DNA from 3 places in the Micromonospora sp. NPDC003944 genome. Region 2 is predicted to be linked to each of the others. Evidence: riboswitches for the same ligand, from Rfam matches in the RefSeq annotation. Region 2 holds a riboswitch; each other region holds the start of a gene.

Region 1 (7,037 bases), on a different contig from region 2:
GACAGCATACGTCCGTTCCCGACACCGTAGGGCAGTTCAGCCACACATTGCCCCGACCACCTCCGGCGTAACCACCGGCGGGCCACCGTCGGCCACACGGTAGCGTCTGCGGCGTGACCGCCGACAACGATCTCGACGCCGGCCTGCCGATCCGCCTGCTGCACGACCGCGTGCTGGTGCGGATGGAGGGCAGCGAGGGCGAACGCCGCTCCACCGCCGGCATCGTCATTCCGGCGACCGCAGCGGTCGGCAAGCGCCTCGCCTGGGCCACCGCGGTCGGGGTCGGGCCGAACGTCCGCGCCATCGTCTCCGGCGACCGGGTGCTCTTCGACCCCGACGACCGCTCCGAGGTCGAGCTGCACGGCCGCGGTTACGTGCTGCTGCGGGAGCGGGACGTGCACGCCGTGGCCGCCGAGCGGATCGAGAACGACTCGACCGGCCTCTACCTCTGACGCACCTCCCCCGGCCACCAGGCCCCGTCGCGCACCGTTTGCCCGGCCGTACGACGGGAAGCCATCCGGCGACCGTGGCCCTGGGGAGGGACGATGCCGGTATTCGTAAAGAAGCTCTTGACCTGGGGCAGTGTCGCGTTCCTGATCTACTTCATGGCCTTCCGGCCGGACGGTGCCGCGCAGATGTTCAGGGCGATCGGAGCCGCGCTCATCGCGATGTTCCAGGGCCTAGGTGACTTCCTAACCTCACTGATGACCTGACACCAAACCCCGCCCCGCCTTCGCCCTGCCCTGTCCTGCCGCGGCCCCTGCCCCACCCCGTCGATCTTGGACTTGTGATGGGCGACAAAGTCCACAAGTAGCCCCAAACCAGGCACCCCAACTCCTTGATCGACCCGGGTCAGCGCCGATCTTGCACTTGCTGTCCCGGCATAAGGGGCATTCAGGGCTTCTCGACAACAGCAACCGCAAGATCGGCGCGGGCAGGGCGCGGGGCGGGGGCGGGGGGGCCGGGGGGCGGCGGCGGGGTGTTAGGGGTGGGTTGGTGGCCAGGGTGGCGCTGCGTGGGGGCCGGGCCAGGCGGGTGGGGTGTAGCCGAGCGGGGCCGGGGTGGGGGCCAGCACTACCGGGATCGGCACGACCGGCTCGTCCGGGGCGTCCACCGTGCGCTGCGTACCGTCGGGGAAGCGCAGGTGGTAGCGGCTGCCGTCCCAGACTCCGGCCGGGGCCTGCGGGTCCCGACCGACGAAGAACGTCCGGTACGCGCTGATCGCGTCCAGCAGCTCGCGCTCTTCGCGGGCGGTCCGCTCCTGGTCGGCGGGTTTGCGGTCCAATCCACGCAGCGCCCCGTCGCGTAGCAGGGCCAGCCGGGTGGCTGCGGCCTGGTAACCCCGCATCGCCCGCACCCCGGCGTCGCCTGCGACTCGACGCGCCCAACTGCGGGCGGCGTGTCGCCGGCCGAGACTGCTCAGAGCGGCCACCTCGGGCGGGCTGAGCCAGCCGGCACGGACGTAGTCGGGTAGGACCCGCTCGGTGAGCCGCCCCTCCCAGGCGCGCAGCCAGAGCGCCAGCCCCACGGTGCCGAAGAAGACCGGCACCATGAGGCCCAGGAAGCCGTACAGCATGATCACGGCCTCGCCGGTGGCCTGGGTCAGCGTGGGCAGCAGGTTCCACGTGCCGTGCAGCATCATCGCCAGCAGCAGGCCGGCGATCGGGGCGAGCACCCGGATGCGTCGGTCGGCCGTCCGGGAGGCGATGCCCAGCCCCACACCGGTCATCGAGGTGAAGAGGGGATGGGCGAACCCGAACAGCAGGATCCGCAGGATGAAGATGGCGATGACCTGCTGGATGCCGGTGGCAGGACCGTAACGGTCGGCGCCGGACGCGTAACCCAAACCGCCCAGGTAGAGGATGTTCTCCACCATCGCGAAGCCGACCGCGGCGAGCCCGCAGTAGACCAGGCCGTCGGTGATCCCGGACCACTCGCGGCGGCGGAACACGAGCAGCAGGATCGGGCCCAGCGCCTTGGTCAACTCTTCGATGAACGGCGCCACCAGCACCCCGGTGAGCGCGGACGGCAGGCCCCAGTCGTCGAACAGGTTGGCCGCGAAGTCGTTCACCGTGAGCGAGGCGGCGGTGGAGACGAACGCCCCCCAGGCGAAGCAGAAGATCAGGTACTTCAGCGGTTCCGGTTCGTAGCGGTCCAGCCAGAGGAAGCAGGCGACAAGCACCGGCACCGGCAGGATGGCGGCGACCACCCCGATCAGCAGGGCCTGCGCACCGAGCGACTGGCCGAGTGTGAAGACCATGAACACCGCGCAGGCCGCGATGAGCAGCACCACCCCGGCCAGCACCAGGAACCGCCGCCAGCCCAGTCGGCGCAGCGGCATCCGGGGCGTCTCGCCCGTGGGCGGGGCGGCGGGAGCGGGCGGGGCGGCGGGCGACGGCGGCAGCGGTGTACCGGGCGGGGTGTCGGCCATGCGGTCAGCGTAGCCATCCGCCGCCGGCTGGTTCGGTCGCATCGGCAGCCGCTATGCTGCCGGCAGGTCACGAGCGCCAGCGTCAAGCCCCGGCTTGCTGGCCGGCAACCCTCGTCGAGTTCGCGGTGGGGTGCCCCGGGTGATGACCGGGCCCAGCCCGATCGGCGTGCTGGGCAAGCGCGGACCCCGTCCCGATGCCGCATCCGGGGTCCCTGACCCCGGAGGTTCCGGCGTGTCCGTCACTGTCGTCCCCGCACCGTCACGTCTGCCCACTGCGCCGCTCGACGTCCTGGGCGTGCCGGGTGAGATCAACCTGGACTACGCGGCAAGTGCGCCGTGCGCGCGGGCCGCCGCCGACGCGGTGGCCGAGCTGCTTCCCTGGTACGCGAGCGTGCACCGCGGAGCCGGAGCGCTGTCGCGGCGCTGCACCCTGGCGTACGAGCAGGCGCGCCAGACGATCGGCGACTTCTTCGGGGCTCGCGCCGACGATCACGTGATCTTCACCCGCAACACGACCGACGCGCTCAACCTGCTGGCGAGGGCCGTGCCGGCCGGCACGACGGTGGTCACCTTCGCCGGTGAGCACCACGCCAATCTGCTGCCGTGGCCGCGTGGGTCGGTGCGGTTGCCGGTGCCCAGTGACCCCGACGGTGCGGTACGCGATCTCGCCGCCGCCCTCACCGAGCTGCGTCGGGGCAGCAGCCCGGCCCTGCCGGTGCTGGTGGCGGTGACCGGCGCGAGCAACGTGACAGGTGAGCGGTGGCCGGTCGCCGAGCTGGCGCGGGTGGCCCACCGGCACGGTGCCCGGATCGTGCTCGACGCCGCGCAACTCGCCCCGCACGCCCCGGTCGACCTGCTCGCGCTCGACGTCGACTACCTGGCCGTGTCCGGCCACAAGCTGTACGCGCCGTTCGGCGCGGGCGTGCTGATCGGTCGGGCGGACTGGCTGGACGCCGCCCCGCCGTACCTGGCCGGGGGTGGGGCCACCAGCCATGTCGGGCCGGCCACCCACGACGTGACCTGGACGACCGGCCCAGCGCGACACGAGGGTGGCACCCCGAACCTGCTCGGCGCGGTCGCGTTGGCGGCGGTGTGCGCGGCCCTCGACGACGCGGACCAGGCCGCGTTGGTCGCCCACGAGCAGGCCCTGCTGGCCCGGCTGCGGACCGGCATCGCCGCCCTGCCGCACGTCGTCGAGCTGCGCACCTTCGGCGTGGACGCGCCCCGGGTCGGCATCGTGTCGTTCGTGGTCGCCGGATGGGACTCCACCGAGGTGGCCACGCGGCTTGCCGCCGAGCACCGCATCGGCGTACGGGACGGGTTGTTCTGTGCCCACCCGCTGGCCCGGCGTCTGCTCGGCGAGGCGGCGGGGCGTACCGGCCGGCGGGACCTGCCGCCGACCGCGCTGCGCGCCAGCATCGGGCTGGGCAGCACTCTCGATGAGGTGGACCGGCTGCTCGCGGCGCTGGCCGAGCTGGGCTGAGGCCGGGCCGGCGGGGCTCTCGGTCAGCCGACCGGCGGGGCGGTGGGTGGCTTCGGCGCCGCACCGGGCTCGACGGGTTCACCGACCGGGCGTTCCTGCTCCCCGAAGGCGGTGCGGATCCACCGGTTCGCCTCCTCCTGCTCGATTCCGGAGGCGACCAGCAGGTCGCTCGCCGTCGTCCGGACCTGGGCGATCACCACACTGCCGGAGAAGCCCACCCCGTCGCCGTACGCCCGGCCGGCCTCGCTGACCGCCCGCAGCGAACGCTCCCGGGCCTTCTCCGGCTCCTCACCGGAGGCGAACTCGTGCTTGAGCAGCCGGACCGACTCGGCGAGGTGACCGATCGCGTCCGGCATCGGATCGGGCACCGGCTCCTCGTCCTCGACAAGCGTCACGGACCGGCGGATCAGCGTGCCGCTGTTGCGCATCGCCCTGTCGATCGGGTCGGCGGCCTCCGCGTAGTGGGTCAGCTCGTCGCGCCGGTGCCAGCGGGCCGGGGAGAGGGTCGCCGTCTCCTTCGCCCCCTCGATCGCCTCGCCGAGGGTGGCAAGTTCCTCCTTGTTGTTGCGCAGCCTCTCCAGTGCGCCCTGGATGGTGGCGCGGTCCCGGCTGCGCAGTCCGTCGGCGGTGGCGTCGAGTTGGGCGGCCAACAGGTCCAGGGCGGGCCGAGCCGCCCGGTTGATCACTCGCAGCGGGTTCAGCGGCAGCAACACCGCCGTGACCAGCAGCGCGATCCCACCACCGAGGAACGCGTCGACGAAGCGGGGTATCTCGAGGTTCTGGGTCGACGGGCTCAGCGTCACGATCAGCACCGCGGTGGCCGCCGCCTGGATGACGATCGCCACGCTCGCGCCGGCGAAGATGGTGAGCAGGATCGCCACCGTGACCACCAGGCCGAGCTGCCACGCCCCGGTGCCGAGCAGGTAGATCAGCAGGTCGCCGACGGCCACCCCGACCCCCACCCCGACGATCAGCTCCACCGTCCGGCGGAACCGCTGCCCCACCGACGCGGCCAGGGTGCCGACCGCGGAGATCGGCGCGAAGACCGGTTGCGGGTTGCCGAGCACCTTGTGCGAGATCAGGTACGCCAGCCCGGCGGCCAGCCCGGCCTGCACGGCGAGTCCGCCGGCCATCCGTACCCGGTGCAGCCGGTCGTGCAGGGTGGCTCGGCCGCGGTGGCGCAGCTGTTCGGTGGCCTCGGCGATCCGCGCGCCGTCGATGTCCACCAACCCGTCGCGCAGCGCGGTACGTCGCACCATCGGCTGTCGCTTGTCCCGGGCCACGGCCATGGGCGCGACTACCCGTGGTGGGCCCGCTGAATCCTCCCGTCCCGCGCGCCGTGGGTGGATGCGGGAGACTCGGGCGGTGGTTGATCTGCTGGAGCGGTGGGGGGCGGCGGCCCGGGATGCCGGCGCGCGGCCCGATGCGGATACGACGAGGGCCGGCGAGCAGTTGCTCGCCCGTTGGCGGGAGCCGCACCGGCACTATCACACGCTTGCCCACCTGACGGCGGTGCTCGACGTGGTCGACAAGCACGCCGACCTGGCCGGTCGGGCCGACGTCGTCCGGCTGGCGGCCTGGTTCCACGACGCGGTCTACGACCCCCGGGCCGTTGGCGACGCCAATGAACGGGACAGCGCCGCGCTTGCCGAGACCGTGCTCAGCGGGCTCGGGGTGCCGGCGGCCACGGTGGCCGAGGTGCGCCGGCTGGTGCTGCTCACCGCCGGGCACACGGTGGCGCCGGTCGACCGGGACGGCGCGCTGCTCTGCGATGCCGACCTGGCCGTGCTCGCCGCACCGCCGGCCGGTTACCAGGGTTACGCGGCGGCGATCCGTCGGGAGTACGCCCACGTGCCGGAGCCGGCCTTCCGGGCTGGGCGGGCGGCCGTGTTGACAGGCCTGCTGGCGTTGCCCGCGCTGTTCCGGTCGCCGCCGCTGGCCAGCCGGTGGGAGGAGCCCGCGCGGGACAATGTGCGCCGCGAGCTGGCCGCGCTCACCGGCGAACCGGAGACCGCGGGCTGATCAGGTGTTTCGGACGACGCAGGCCGGCGGCCCGGAGCAACCGGACCAGCTCCCGGCTCGGCACCTCCCGGGCACCGAGCCACACCGCCGCCGCGAACCGGTCGGCCGGAATGTCGTAGTGGTCCCGGTCGAAGCCGCGCAGGGGGGCGCCGAGTGCCTCGGCGAAGGCGTGCAGCTCGGCGTACGAGACGTCACTGATCAGGTGCGACCAGAGCCGACCACGCCACGGCCAGGCCGGCCGGTCCACATAGAGCATGGTGCCCAAGTTATCCCCCGCAGTCGATCATGTTGATGATCGCCAGTCGGCGACCTAACCTCGGCTGCATGGCAGCCACCGCGCTCCTCGACGACCTGCGCGCCGCGCTCGGTGCCGACGCCGTGCTCACCGACCCGGACCTGCTACGCGTGCACCAGCGCGACGAGGCCGACCTGTGCGACGCCGGCGTCCCGCTGGCGGTGACCCGGCCGCGCACCACCGAGCAGGTGGTGGCCGTGGTCCAGGCGGCGGCACGGCACGGCGTACCTGTGGTGCCGCAGGGCGCACGGACCGGGCTGGCCGGCGCGGCGAACGCGGTCGACGGCGCGGTGGTGCTCAGCACCGTGGCGATGAACGAGATCCGGGAGATCGACCCGGTGAGCCGGATCGCCGTGGTCCAACCGGGGGTGGTCAACGCGGCGCTGGCCGGGGCGGTGGCGAAAGAGGGCCTCTGGTACCCGCCGGACCCCGGCTCCTGGGAGTCGTCGACGATCGGCGGCAACGTGGCCACCAACGCCGGCGGCATGTGCTGCGTGAAGTACGGCGTGACCACCGAGTACGTCCTCGGCCTGGAGGTGGTGCTCGCCTCCGGTGAGGTGCTGCGCACCGGCCGGCGTACGGCCAAGGGGGTGGCCGGCTACGACCTGACCCGGCTGTTCGTCGGCTCGGAGGGCACCCTCGGGGTGATCACCGAGGTGACCGTGGCCCTGCGACCCGCCCCGGCCGACTCGCTGACCCTGGTGGCGGTCTTCGGGTCCACCGCCACGGCCGGCGCGGCAGTGGCCGAGATCGCGTCGCGCGGGCTCACTCCCAGCCTGCTGGAGCTGCTGGACCAGACCCACCTG
Region 2 (7,037 bases):
CGGGTGAGGTGCCAGACCAGCCAGCCGACCGAGTTGACGCCCGGCCGGGGCTGGTGGCGCAGTTGCTCCGGGCTGAGCCCGTGGACCGCCGCGCGGACGAGGTCGGGCAGCCGGTCGTACGCCTCGGTCAGCAGGTCACTCACGTCCACGGGCCACGCCTCCCTGATCGGTTACCCGGTCAGGTACCGCCGGACCGGGGCGGGCAAACCTCGGCCGTTACGGTGATCGAATGGTCGCCGCGCTGGAGTTGTACCTGGACCCGGATGCCACCCGCCGGATCCGGGTGCTCTGGGACGCGCTGGAGGCCGAGGGCGTGCAGAGCATGCGGTCGCTGCTGGAGCAGCGCCACCGCCCGCACGTGTCGCTCGCGGTGGCGCCCCGCTTCGACCCGGAGCAGGTCGCCGAGGCGTTGCGGGGGACCGTAGTGGCCGCCCCGCTGCGGCTCGAGTTCCAGCACGCCGGCCAGTTCGTCGGTCGGGTGCTCTGGCTCGGCCCGGCGCCCACCCCGGAGTTGCTGGCGCACCACCGGCTGGTGCACGACCGGCTCGCCGGCGCCGGCATTCCCCTCGCCGAGCACTACCAGCCGGGGCGTTGGGTGCCGCACTGCACGCTCTCCATGCGGGTGCCGAACACCCTGATGGCCGCCGCGGTGCGTCGCTGCCTGGAGGTGTTGCCGCTGGCCGCGACAGTGGTCGGCGCGGCGCTCACCGACCACGCGCGCGGCATCGCCGAGCCGCTGCCTTGACCGTGGCTCGACCGTCGATGCGTAATGTCCGGTTTGGCGGGCGACAGTCGGAAACCCGAAAACAAGCGGTGCGGATGCGGCCGGGCGTGGGAAGGTTCGAGTGGCTGCCGTACCGGTGGTGGGCTGCTGACAGGTGGTCTGCCCGGCCGGTGGCGTGGGTCTGCCCCGCGCCGCCCCACGGCGGTTTCGACGAGGAGAGGCAGGGCCCATGCAGGCTCAGCGCAGGCCACCGCGTGCGGAGCGGAGCCAGACCCGGGACGACCGGACCGGCGGCGGGATGACCGGGGCGGCCACGCCACTGACGATCTGGGCGGCCGCCGTACTGCTCGGCCGGATCAGTGCCGGCGACGACGACGTCGAGGACGAGCGGCACATCCTGCGCGGCATCGAGTGAGTCCCGGCCTCAGGCACCCGGCTCAGAGCCAACCGCGCCGCTTGAAGATCAGGTAGAGGGTGCCGCAGACCAGCAGCATCAACAGCAGCGCGAAGAGATAGCCGAAGCGCCAGTTCAGCTCGGGCATGTGGACGAAGTTCATGCCGTACACGGTGCCGATCAGCGTGGGAGCGAAGAGGATCGCCGCCCAGGAGGAGACCTTCTTCAGCTCCTCGTTCTGGCTGTAGCTTGCCGCGGTGAGGCTGCGCATCTCCTCGTTCTGCTGCTGCGAGACGAGGGTGGCGTTGACGGTGAGGATGTTCTGCAACAGGTGCCGGAAACCGTCCACCCGCTCCACCACCTGGGTGAGGTGGTCGGTCACGTCGCGTAGGTAGCGGCGCAGTTCCTCGTCGGCGCCGGCACTGCCGTCGGCAAGCGCGCCGAGCACGCTGAGCAGGGGGCGGGCGGCCCGCTGGAACTGGATGACCTCGCGGCTGAGACCGTAGATGCGGCGGCTGGCGTTCGGGTCGCCACCGAAGACCTGGGTCTCGATCTCGTCGATGTCGTTCTCCAGTCCGGCCACCACCGGCGCGTACCCGTCGACGACCTGGTCGAGGATCGCGTACAGGACCGCCTCCGGGCCCCGCGCGAGCATCTGCGCCTCGGTCTCCATCCGCCGCCGCACCGCGGCCAGGTCCGGCGCCTCACCGTGTCGGACGGTCACCACGAAGCCTGGCCCGATGAACAGGTGCAGCTCGGAGAACTCGACCTCCTCCCGGAGGTCGTCGTAGCGGGCGGCCCGCAACACCACGAACAGGGTGTGCCCGTACCGCTCCAGCTTGGGCCGCTGATGGGCGTTGATCGCGTCCTCGACGGCCAGGTCGTGCAACCGGAACTCCCGGGCCAGCGAGGTGATCTGGTCGATGTCGGGCCGGTACAACCCGATCCAGGCCATCGCGCCGTCCTGCTCCTGGAGGCAGCGGTACGTCTCGGCCAGGCCGGGCGGCGAGGCGAACCGGTGCCCCCGGCGGTAGACCGCGCTGTCCACCAGACCGCCCTGGGGCGCGGCGGCCGGCGACTCCGTGGGCGGCGGCACGCCGACCCTCGTCTCGTACTCGTCGAGTTGGCGGCCGAAGCCACCACCCGGGCGGAAGCGACGGCCGCCGACCATGCCCTGTCCCTCCCCCGGTGCCCTCCGGTCCGGCGCGCGCGCCAACCCGGGAGCGCTGCTTCCCCCCTGTCCCGGGCCCGAAACCCGCCCCGGCGTCGGCCGGGTTCCGCTCACCAGCGGACGGGGACAGCCCGACAGGCGGATACTCACGGTGACCGTGGGCGGGATGACGGGGGACGCGCCGGTGACTGTCGACAGACGCGCCCGCCGGTTGCGGGAATGGTTGCTCGACGCCGGCTCGGACCAGGCCGTCCAGCACCCGGGGCCGCACGGGCGCCCGCCGGAGCACCGGCACCACCCGTGGTGGAGGGTGATGTGCCTGACCGGGGTCGACTACTTCTCCACACTCGGTTACCAGCCGGGCATCGCCGCGCTGGCCGCCGGGGCACTCTCGCCGGTGGCGACCCTGGTGCTGGTGCTGGTGACCCTCCTGGGGGCGCTGCCGGTCTACCGGCGGGTGGCGGTGGAGAGCCCGCACGGCGAGGGTTCCATCGCGATGCTCGTCCGTCTGCTGAGCTACTGGCCGGGCAAGTTGCTGGTGCTGGTGCTGCTCGGCTTCGTGGCCACCGACTTCATCATCACCATCACCCTCTCGGCCGCCGACGCGACCGCGCACATCGACGAGAACCCGTTCTGGCCGAGCGGGCTCAAGGGTCACGAGGTGCTTGTCACGCTGCTGCTCGTGGCGTTGCTGGGCGCGGTGTTCCTGAAGGGATTCACCGAGGCCATCGGGATCGCCGTCGTCCTGGTCGCGGTCTACCTGACGTTGAACGCGGTGGTGGTGGTCGACGCGCTCTGGCGGGTGGCGACGCATCCCCACGCGGTCGGCGACTGGACCACCATGCTGACCACCGGGCACGGCGATCCCTGGTTGGTGGTCGGGTTGTCGCTGCTGGTCTTTCCGAAGCTGGCGCTGGGCCTGTCCGGCTTCGAGACCGGTGTGGCGGTCATGCCGAGCATTCGGGGTGACCCGCAGGACTCGGAGGCACGACCGCTGGGCCGGATCCGTGGCGCGCGTCGGCTGCTCACCACCGCGGCGCTGATCATGAGCGTCTTTCTGATCACCAGCAGCGTGACGACCACCGTGCTCATTCCGCCGGAGGCCTTCCAGCCGGGCGGGCCGGCGAACGGGCGGGCGCTGGCGTACCTGGCGCACGCCCACCTCGGTGAGGTGTTCGGCACCGTCTACGACCTGTCCACGATCGGAATCCTCTGGTTCGCGGGCGCGTCGGCGATGGCGGGTCTGCTCAACCTCGTGCCGCGCTACCTGCCCCGTTACGGCATGGCGCCGACCTGGGCGCGAGCCGTCCGGCCGCTGGTGCTGGTCTTCACCGGCGTGGCCTTCCTGATCACGATCGTCTTCGAGGCCAGCGTGGACGCGCAGGGCGGCGCGTACGCCACCGGGGTTCTGGTGTTGATCACCTCGGCCGCGACGGCGGTGACGCTCGCGGCGCACCGGCAGCGTCAGCGTGGCCGCACCGCCGCGTTCGGAGTCATCGCGGTGATCTTCATTTACACCACGCTTGCGAACGTGGTCGAGCGTCCGAGCGGCGTCAAGATCGCAGCCTGTTTCATCGGCGGGATCATCCTGGTGTCGGTGCTGTCCCGTCTGATGCGGGCCTACGAGCTGCGCGTCGACCACGTCGAGCTGGACCCGTCCGCGGCCCGGATGATCGACGAACGCGCCGGGAGACGGATCCGCCTCGTCGCGCACGAACCCGACCGACGCGACGAGGCGGAGTACCGCGCCAAGCTGGCGCAGACCATGGCCGACAACGACTTCCCGGACGACAGCGACGTCATCTTCGTCGAGGTCACGGTCACCGACCCGTCCGACTTCGAGACCGAGCTGTTGGTACGCGGCAGCATGGCCGACGACCGCTTCCCGGTGCTCAGCCTGGCCAGCTCATCGGTGCCCACCGCGCTCGCCGCCCTGTTGCTGGAGATCCGCGACCGCAGCCACCGGCGCCCGCACATCTACTTCGAGTGGTCCGAGGGTGGCCCGACGCGCAACTTCCTGCGCTACCTGGCGTTCGGGCAGGGCGCCATCGCCTCGGTGACCCGGGAGATCCTGCGCCGCCACGAGCCCGACCCGGGCCGTCGACCACACGTGCACGCCGGCTGAGCTGCGTACGGGCGGCCCGACGCGGACGGTGAGCGTGGTCATAACGACTGGACGCGCCACCCGGTCCTGCTGCTAGCCTCGGCGCAGGTCATGAGCGCCAGCGCGAAGCCCCGGCTCGCTGGCCGGCAACCCTCCTCCGCGGTGGGGTGCCCCGGGTGAAGACCAGGCACCGGCACGACGTCGGTGCAAGCGTGGCCTGGCACCCAGGTCAGCACAGACCCGGGAGAACCATGCGCATCCTCAGCACCGCCCCACCGACCGACGTCGCGGATGTCCGCACCGGTCGACCCTCGCCCGCACTGACCCGGCGACGGCACGTGGACATGATGCGAATGTGCAGCGCCGCCTGTCGTCGCGGCACCACGCGCTAGCACCCCCTTCCGGAACACCTTCCCACCGGTACGCCCCTCGGGCGCGCCGTCGGTGGCGTACACCCGTACGCGCCGAGACACCACCCTTCGGAGACACCCGTGCGATTCCTTCCTGCCCTGACCCGTGCCGCTGCCCTGGGCACGGCCGCGATCCTCGCCGCCACCGCCCTCACCGCCTGCGGCGACGACAGCTCGTCCGACGCCACCGCCAACCCGTACGGCCTGGCCCAGCCGGGAGTGTTGCGCGCCGGCACGCTCACCGACGCCCCGCCGAACGTCTACCTCGAGGACGGCAAGTTCACCGGCTTCGACAACGACCTGCTCACCGCCGTGGCCGGCAAGCTCGCCCTCAAGGTCGAGTTCGTCGGCACCGACTTCTCCGCGCTGCTCAGCCAGGTCAACAACCGCAAGTTCGACGTCGGCAGTTCCTCGATCACCATCACCGAGGCCCGCAAGAAGACGGTCGACTTCGGCAACGGCTACGACTTCGGCTACTTCGGCCTGGACGTCCCGGCCGGCTCGTCGATCACCGGCTTCGAGCAGCTCACCGGCAAGCGGGTCGTGGTGGTGCAGGGCACCGTCCAGGACGACTACGCCACCGGCAAGCAACTCAACCCGGTGCGGGTGCCGGACTACAACGGCGCGATCAACCAGCTCAAGGCGGGCACCGCCGACGCGTGGATCGCCCCGGCGGAGATCGGCGAGAAGTCGGCCGCCGACAGCAAGGGCAAGATCACCGTGGCGGCCAAGCAGCTCAGCCCGGCGCCGACCGCGTACGCGGTGGCAAAGGGGAACGACAAGCTGCGCGAGGCGCTGAACAAGGCCCTGGACGAGGTCATCGCCGACGGCACCTGGACCCGGTTGCAGGCGCAGTACTACCCGGGCCGACCGATCCCGGCGGACTTCAAGCCGGGCAGCGGAGCGGTCACGGTGGCGCCGTCGGCGTCCGCGTCGGCCGCGTCCTGAGCCGGTGACGAGCGAGCGGGGCGGTAGGAGAGACGACCGATGGATCCGTTGAGCACCCTGTGGGAGACCTTCTTCGACGCCGACGCGATGCGCGAGGCGCTGCCCGAGATGCTTACCGTCGGGCTGCCCAACACGCTGATCCTGGCGGTCTCCGCCGCCCTGCTCGGCTCGGTGCTGGGCCTGCTGCTGGCCGTCGCCGGCATCTCCCGCAGCCGCTGGTTGCGCTGGCCGGCGCGGGTCTACACCGACGTGTTCCGAGGGCTGCCGGCCGCGGCGACGATCCTGCTGATCGGCGTCGGGCTGGCCCCGCTGGGCATGCAGGTGTGGGGGCCGGACCCCTACCCGCTGGGCATCCTGGCGCTGTCGCTCATCGCCGCCGCGTACATCGGGGAGATCTTTCGCTCGGGCATCCAGTCGGTGGAGGCCGCCCAGTTGGAGGGTGCCCGCGCTCTCGGCTTCTCCTGGGCCGACGCGATGCGGCTGGTGATCATCCCGCAGGGTATCCGGCGGGTGCTGCCGGCCTGGGTGAACCAGCTCATCGCGCTGATCAAGGACTCCAGCCTGGTCTACTTCCTCGGTCTGGTGGCAAGCCAGCGGGAGCTGTTCCGGATCGGGCAGGACTACGCCGCCACCACCGGCAACGAGTCGGCGCTGTTGCTGGCGGGGCTGTTCTACCTGGCGTTGACCGTCCCGCTGACGCACGTCGTCAACTGGATCGACGGGCGGCTGCGCAACGGTCGCCCGGTCGCCGCACCTGACGACGAGGACGACGAGGACCTGTTGACCGCCGCCCACGAAGGGAGCCGACGATGACCACCGACACCACCACCTCGGTCAGCCTCGACGTCCGCGACGTGCACCTCGCCTTCGGACCGAACCGGGTGCTGCGCGGGGCCGACCTCTCGGTGCCGCGCGGCACGACGGCCTGCGTCATCGGCCCCTCCGGGTCGGGCAAGTCCACCCTGCTGCGCACCATCAACCGGCTGATCGAACCGGACCGGGGCGACGTGCTGTTGGACGGGCGCAGCGTGCTCGGCGACGACCCGGACGCGCTGCGGCAGCGGGTGGGCATGGTGTTCCAGCAGTTCAACCTCTTCCCGCACATGAGCGTGCTGCGCAATGTCACGCTGGCGCTGCGCCGACTGCGCAAACTCGGTGCGGACGAGGCGGAGGCCGTCGCCCGAACCCAGTTGGAGCTGGTGGGGCTTGCCGGTAAGGCGAACTCCCGACCGGCACAGCTCTCCGGCGGTCAGCAGCAGCGGGTGGCGATCGCCCGCGCGTTGGCG
Region 3 (7,037 bases), on a different contig from region 2:
TCGCCTCCGGCTCCATGGCGTACGCCTACTTCGTCGTGCACCAGCCGGACCACCTGCTGCCGCTGCACAACGGCGGCGAACTGTCGGCCCTCTTCTGCTGGTCGTTCCTGCTGGTCGCCGCGCTCGGCTCCGGCCCGTGGGCGCTCGACGCACTGCTCTCCCGACGCCGCACCGACGCTCCGTCGTCCCGGGTGGCCGAACCCAGCCCGGTGTCCGTCTGACCGCACCCGTTCCGCGCGTCGCCGGAGCCCCGACGAGGTGGTTCCGGCGACGCGCGCCGGGGAGTGGTCTGGGGGAGCGGTCGGTCGGGTGATGCCGTGAACGATTCAGCTCCAAAGGCTGCGCGGGGCAGGTCCGTGGCCAGGGGGCCAGGGGCGGGAAGGTCCGGGAATCGGGCGCGGTGCAGGTCCGGGACCAGGGAGTCGAGGCGGTCAGGCCGGCGGGCGGGAGGCGAGGACCGCGTCCAGCAGGCCGGGGTAGAGCTTGTCCACCTCGTCGCGGCGCAGCCGGACCAGTCGACTGGTGCCGGCGGCCCTGGTCCGGGTCAGGCCCGCCTCGCGCAGCACCTTGAGGTGGTGGCTGCGGGTCGCCTTGGAGACGCCGAAGTCGAGGCTGCCGCAGGCGGCCTCGCCACCCTCGGCAAGTGCCCGGACGATCTGTAGCCGCACGTCGTCGGCGAGTGCGGCCAACACGCTTGTGACCGGGACGTCGGTCAGGTCGGGCTCATGCGGCTCCATGTGACCAGTGTAACCCTTGTTCGACAATGATCGAACAAGACCCTATGGTCGGTGTCGTTGGTTCGACGATACTCGAACATTGGAGTTACCGATGCGATCCCGCGCCACCGCGTACCCACTGGTCGCCGTGCTCGGCTGGGGCGTGATGTTCCCGATCCTGGCCAGTGCGCTCGACCGGGTCGACCCGCTCAACCTGACCACCGCGCGCTACCTGCTGGCCGCCGTCGTCCTGGTCGCCATCCTGCTGCTCCGCGAGGGGGCCGGCGCGCTGCGGCACGGTGGTCGGGCGGGGGAGGTCGTGGTGCTCGGAGTGGTCGGCTTCGCCGGCTTCAACCTGCTCACCAACCTGGCACTCGAACACGCCGCACCGCAGCAGATCTCTCTCTTCGTGGCCACCACCCCGGTGATCACCCAGCTCGTCCGCTGGGCTCGCGACGGCGTACGCCCGAAGCCGCTCCTGTTGGCCCTCTCCCTGGTGGCGCTCCTCGGAGTCGGCCTGGTGATCACGCGCGGCAGCCTGGCCGGGCTCGGCCAGTTCGGCCTGGGCGGGCTGATGATGATCGGCGCGGTGCTGGGCTGGGGCATCTACACCCACGGTGCCAGTCGGTTCGGGGAATGGTCCCCCCTGCGCTTCACCACCCTGACCGCGCTCGCCGGTACGGCGGCCATGCTCGTCCTGAGCATCGGCGCCGACGCGGTCGGTTGGCAGCACGCGCCGGCCGCCGCCGACCTCGCGGCGGTCGCCCCGCAGTTGGCGTACGCCGTGCTGGTGGGTGCGGTGATCTCGGTCCTGGCCTGGAACACCGGTGTGCAGCGACTCGGTTCCGCAAACGCCGCGCTGTTCATGAATCTGGTCCCGGTGACCACCTTCGCGGTGCAGATCGCCCGCGGCTACCACCCGGAGCCCGTCGAGCTGGTCGGGGCCGCCATCACGATCGCCGCCCTGATCGCCGCGAACCTCGCCGCCCGACCCCGGACCCCGGCACTGCCAGGGCCGAGCGCCGTCACCGACCCGGTCGCGGTGACCGACCCGGTTGCGGTGAGCGCCCGCTGACCCACTGTGTGGGATCGGCGGTAGCAAGGGTCGACAGCGTTGTCCTAGACTCGGCGGCACAACTGAATACCTCATCCAGAGGGGCTGAGGGATACGGCCCGACGACGCCCCGGCAACCACCCCGCGCGCTCACCGCTGAGCGACCCGCGGGGCAGGTGCCAATTCCGTCCCCGCCGCACCGTGCGATGCGGGGAAAGATGAGAGGACTCTCGACATGACGTCGACGCTCGTCACCTCCGGCATCGACACCTCGGCCAGCCCCGCCCGCGCCCTGGTCTGCCGTGCCTGCTCGGCCCGCTACCCGCTCGCCGCCCAGCACGCCTGTTACGAGTGTTTCGGCCCGCTGGAGGTCGACTACGACGCCGCCGCGCTGGCCACCGTCACTCGCGAGCAGATCGAGGCCGGCCCGAACAACATCTGGCGGTACGCCGCGCTGCTCCCCGCTGGTCAGGACCCGGCCAGCCGGGTAAGCCTCGACCCGGGGCTCACGCCCCTGGTGGCGGCCCCGCACCTCGCCGCCGAGCTGGGCATCACCGCGCCGCTCTGGGTCAAGGACGACAGCGCCAACCCCACCCACTCGTTCAAGGACCGCGTCGTCTCGGTGGCGCTCACCGCCGCCAAGGCGCTCGGCTTCACCCGGTTCGCCTGCGCGTCGACAGGCAACCTGGCCAACTCGGTGGCCGCCCACGCCGCCCGCGCCGGGGTGCCCTCGGTGGTCTTCATCCCCAGCGACCTGGAGCAGGGCAAGGTCATCACCACCGCCGTGTACGGCGGCGAGCTGGTCGCCATCGACGGCTCGTACGACGACGTCAACCGGCTCTGCGGCGAGCTGGTGGAGACCGACGAGTTCGAGGACACCGCGTTCGTCAACGTGAACGTCCGGCCGTACTACGCGGAGGGCTCCAAGACCCTCGGCTACGAGGTGGCCGAGCAGCTCGGCTGGCGGATCCCGGCGCAGGTGGTCATTCCGATGGCCAGCGGCGAGCTGCTCACCAAGATTGACAAGGCGTTCTCCGAGCTGGTCGAGGTCGGCCTGGTCGAGGCGCCGGCCGGTGGTTGGAAGGTCTTCGGCGCGCAGTCCGCAGGCTGCAACCCGATCGCGACCGCCCTGCACGCCGACACGGACACGATCATCCCGGTCAAGCCGACCGGCATCGCCAAGTCGCTGAACATCGGCGACCCGGCGGCCGGTCTCTACGCCCTGGAGGCGGTCCGCCGCACCGGCGGCTGGATGGAGTACGTCGACGACGACGAGATCCGTGCGGGCATCCGAGACCTGGCCCGCACCACCGGGGTCTTCGCCGAGACCGCAGGCGGGGTGACAGTGGCGGTGCTGCGCAAGCTCGTCGAGTCCGGTCGGCTCGACCCGACGGCCGAGACCGTCGTGTTCAACACCGGCGAAGGTCTGAAGACCATCGACGCGGTGGCCGGCCAGGTCGGGCCGACCCACCACATCAAGCCCTCGCTGCGCGCCGCCCGGGACGCCGGTCTCCTCGGCTGAATCCAGCCGGTGACTGGGTTTTCGCTGTGAGTGTGGAAAAACCGCCGCTACGGACTTGACGGCAGGAACCGGACGGCGCAAGATGCTCCGTGCGGGAGGGCATTTCGCCGAAGACTTTTGAAGTTCTTGCGACCCAACGCCGGAGGCGTTGTGCGAGTGTCCCTCCCGACCACGTCCGATCGGGCCAGCGATTAATCGCTGGCCCGATCGCTTTTCCCCGGTGCACGCTCGACGGCATGAGCATCACGATCGCGCCGTTCGACGGCGCTGACCGGGCCTCGGTCGACGAGGCGTACCGGATCGGGGCGGCGGTCAACGACGCCGATCTGCCGGACTTCCCGCCCTCCTGCCGGCGCCGCTTCGACGCGCTCTTCCACACCCCGATGCCCGGCACCCGGTCGCTCTGGGCGTTGGCCCGACTCGACGGCGTGCCGGCCGGCTACCTCCAGCTCGACCTGCCGCAGCTCGACAACCCCGACAACGCCACCGCCGAGCTGATGGTGCGCCCCGAGCTGCGGCGTCGGGGGGTGGGTCGGGCCCTGCACGAGTACGGGGTGCGCCTGCTCCGCGAGCACGGCCGCAAGCGGGTCGTGGCGATGGCCGTCTCCGCGCTGCCCGGCGGGCCGGACCGCAGCGGGGCGGGCGGTGCGTTCGCCGCCGCGATCGGAGCCCAGCCTGCCCTCGCCGAGGTACGTCGCCGACTCGACGTCGGCGAGATCGACCGGGTCGCGCTGCGGGCGGCGCTCGCCGAGGCCCGGCCGCGAGCCGAGGGCTACCACTCGGTCTGCTGGCAGGGAACAACCCCGCAGGAGTACGTCACAGACGTCGCCTACCTCGACGGTCGGCTGCTGATGGACGCGCCCATGGGCGACGTGCAGTGGGAGCCGGAGCAGGTCGACGCCGAGCGCATCCGCGGCAACGAACGGGCGCTGGACGCCCGGGGTCGGCGCCGCTACCACCTCGGGATGCGGCACGAAGCGTCCGGCCGGCTTGTCGCGTGGACGCTGCTGGACGTGGGCGCCTCCGCCGACTGGCACGCGTTCCAGCAGATCACCATCGTCGACCCCGCACACCGTGGGCACCGGCTCGGCCTCATCGCCAAGGCGGAGAACCTGCACCACCTGCTGACCCACGAGCCGGCGGTACAGGTGATCGACACCTTCAACGCGGCAAGCAACAGCTACATGGTGGCCATCAACGAGCAGCTCGGCTTCCGCCAGGTGGACGCCTGGACCGACTGGCAGCTCACCCTCTGACGGGTGTCGGCGCTACTGCTCGCGGACCCGACTCAGGCATGATTGCGGGCATGACGGAGACCCCGCATCCCCTGTACGACAGGCACGCCGACACCCTCAACCGTGCGCTGACCGCGATCACGGAGCGGGGCTACTGGTCCGCCTATCCCGAATCCCCGAGCCCCCGGGTGTACGGCGAAACCGCCGCCGCCGACGGTAAGGCCGCCTTCGAGGCGTACCTCGGTGGTGACTTCCCGCTCGACCAGCCCGGCAGCGGCGCACGGGTCGCCACCGAGACGAGCCCCTTCGGGGTTGAGTTGGCGGTGCGGTACCCGCACGCCGGCACCGACGAGCTGGTCGACGCCGCCACCGCCGCGCTGCCGGCCTGGCGTGACGCCGGCCCGCAGGCCCGGGTGGGCGTCTGCCTGGAGATCCTCGACCGGCTGCACAAGAACATCTTCGAGCTGGCCAACGCGGTGCAGTTCACCAGCGGGCAGGCGTTCGTGATGGCCTTCCAGGCCGGTGGCGCGCACGCGCTGGACCGGGCGCTGGAAGCGCTGGCGTACGCGTACGCCGAGATGACCCGGCACCCGGGCACGGCGGGCTGGGAGAAGGCCGCCGGCAAGGGTGACCCGCTGCGGATGACCAAGACGTTCCACGTGGTGCCGCGTGGGGTGGCGCTCGTCATCGGCTGCAACACCTTCCCGACCTGGAACTCGTACCCCGGGCTGTTCGCCTCGCTCGTCACCGGCAACCCGGTGATCGTCAAGCCGCACCCGCGCGCGGTGCTGCCGCTGGCCATCACCGTGAAGTACGCCCGGGAGGTGCTCGCCGAGGCCGGGTTCGACCCGAACCTGATCATGCTGGCGGCCGAGGCGCCCGGCGAGAAGCTCGCAAGCGACCTGGCCCTGCACCGCTCCATCAAGATCGTCGACTTCACCGGTTCCACCGAGTACGGCGACTGGCTGGAGACCCACGCCCGGCAGGCCTCGGTCTACACCGAGAAGGCCGGCCTCAACACAGTCGTCGTCGACTCCACCGACGACTTCGCCGGCATGTGCCGCAACCTCGGTTTCACGCTCACCCTCTACAGCGGGCAGATGTGCACCACCTCGCAGAACATCCTCATCCCGGCTGGGGGCATCGAGACCGACCAGGGGCACAAGAGCTTCGACGAGGTGGCCGGCGGGATCGCCGCCGCGGTCGGCAAGCTCACCGCGGACCCGGCCCGAGGCGTGGAGCTGACCGGCGCGATCGTCAACGACGGGGTGCTGGAGCGGCTGGCCGAGGTCACCAAGGTCGGCGAGCCGGTGCTCGAGTCGCGGGTCGTCGCCCACCCGTCGTACGCCGACGCGGTGGTGCGTACCCCGACGATCGTGAAGCTGACCGCTGACGACGCCGAGACGTACGGCCGGGAGTGGTTCGGGCCGATCTCGTTCGCCATCGCGACCGACTCCACCGCGCACAGCCTGGAGTTGCTGCGCCGGACTGTCGGCGAGAAGGGCGCGCTCACCGCCGGGGTCTACTCGACGGACGAGGCCGTGCTGGACGCCGCCGAGGCGGTGGCGGTCGAGGTCGGGGTGCACCTGTCCTGCAACCTCACCGGCGGCGTCTTCGTCAACCAGTCGGCGGCGTTCTCGGACTTCCACGGCAGTGGTGCCAACGCGGCCGCCAACTCGGCGCTGACGGACGGGGCGTACGTGGCCAACCGGTTCCGGATCGTGCAGTCGCGGCGACACGTCTGATTCAGCTGCTCTCGGTGATCAAGAGGTTTGCGTCAACATCAGCGCCGTTTCTGACGCAAACCTCTTGATCACCGGACCGGGGTCAGGCGGGGCGGCGCATCTGTAGCTCGGTCAGCGCCGGGATGGTGGGGTGGGGGACCCGTACACCGGTGTCCTTGAAGCCCAGGCGCTGGTAGGCGCGATAGGCGCGGTCGTTGCCGACCACCACCTCGAGCAGCAGCTCCGGGCGGCCACAGGCTCGGGACCAGGCGGCCACCCCGTCGATCAGCTCGCCCAGCAGTCCGCTGCCGCGCCAGGTCGGCGTGACGTACACGGCGTAGATCACGGTCAGCCCGGGTTCGTTCGGCGCGGTCGTGCCACCGGCGTGCCCGACCAGCCGGCCGCCCGGGTCGGCGATGAACTGCGCGTTGCCGGAACCGGCCGAGGTGTACGCGACCCGGGCGGCGTACTCGTTGTGCGGTCGGGCTGCCGCGTCCGCCAGGGTCTCCAGGAAGGCCAACGGCGCGTCGGCAAGCATCTCCAGGCGCAGCGCCCGCATCCGGGCGGCGTCCTCCGGGCGGACCCGACGGATCTCCGCGAGCCGCAGGGCCGACGGGCCCATGTCGGTGGTCATGTCCGCATGCCTACCACAGCGGCTGGACATCGTTTCGTGTGCTCTGCCGGAGTGCCGTCAGCTCGGCTGCGCCCTGCGGCCCACCCTTTCACTCGCAATGACGCGCGCGAATCCGACGGATCGGGAACCCGACCGATCAGTGTGGTCGGAAC

Evidence for each region. A riboswitch is a leader RNA that binds a small molecule or an ion and turns the genes downstream of it on or off. The one in region 2 is predicted to bind S-adenosylmethionine.
Region 1: another riboswitch for S-adenosylmethionine. It lies ahead of ACWER9_RS04010 (aminotransferase class V-fold PLP-dependent enzyme); the one in region 2 lies ahead of ACWER9_RS13585 (ABC transporter substrate-binding protein).
Region 3: another riboswitch for S-adenosylmethionine. It lies ahead of thrC (threonine synthase); the one in region 2 lies ahead of ACWER9_RS13585 (ABC transporter substrate-binding protein).

The regions. Positions count from the first base shown of each region.
Region 1 is NZ_JBSGIV010000005.1:69,005-76,041, forward strand. Features, by position in the region: gene ACWER9_RS03995 (GroES family chaperonin) at 114-452, shown strand; gene ACWER9_RS04000 (hypothetical protein) at 546-713, shown strand; gene ACWER9_RS04005 (PrsW family intramembrane metalloprotease) at 983-2,473, opposite strand; SAM riboswitch class IV at 2,497-2,617, shown strand; gene ACWER9_RS04010 (aminotransferase class V-fold PLP-dependent enzyme) at 2,664-3,914, shown strand; gene ACWER9_RS04015 (FUSC family protein) at 3,938-5,173, opposite strand; gene ACWER9_RS04020 (HD domain-containing protein) at 5,280-5,936, shown strand; gene ACWER9_RS04025 (DUF4031 domain-containing protein) at 5,908-6,192, opposite strand; gene ACWER9_RS04030 (FAD-binding oxidoreductase) at 6,261-7,037, shown strand, end outside.
Region 2 is NZ_JBSGIV010000022.1:15,096-22,132, forward strand. Features, by position in the region: gene ACWER9_RS13560 (mycothiol transferase) at 1-149, opposite strand, end outside; gene ACWER9_RS13565 (2'-5' RNA ligase family protein) at 230-745, shown strand; gene ACWER9_RS13570 (hypothetical protein) at 954-1,139, shown strand; gene corA (magnesium/cobalt transporter CorA) at 1,162-2,289, opposite strand; gene ACWER9_RS13580 (amino acid transporter) at 2,474-4,414, shown strand; SAM riboswitch class IV at 4,501-4,612, shown strand; gene ACWER9_RS13585 (ABC transporter substrate-binding protein) at 4,885-5,751, shown strand; gene ACWER9_RS13590 (amino acid ABC transporter permease) at 5,791-6,564, shown strand; gene ACWER9_RS13595 (amino acid ABC transporter ATP-binding protein) at 6,561-7,037, shown strand, end outside.
Region 3 is NZ_JBSGIV010000005.1:86,724-93,760, reverse strand. Features, by position in the region: gene ACWER9_RS04105 (DoxX family protein) at 1-221, shown strand, start outside; gene ACWER9_RS04100 (ArsR/SmtB family transcription factor) at 432-737, opposite strand; gene ACWER9_RS04095 (DMT family transporter) at 829-1,791, shown strand; SAM riboswitch class I at 1,860-1,995, shown strand; gene thrC (threonine synthase) at 2,006-3,292, shown strand; gene ACWER9_RS04085 (N-acetyltransferase family protein) at 3,529-4,548, shown strand; gene paaN (phenylacetic acid degradation protein PaaN) at 4,599-6,272, shown strand; gene ACWER9_RS04075 (N-acetyltransferase family protein) at 6,355-6,885, opposite strand.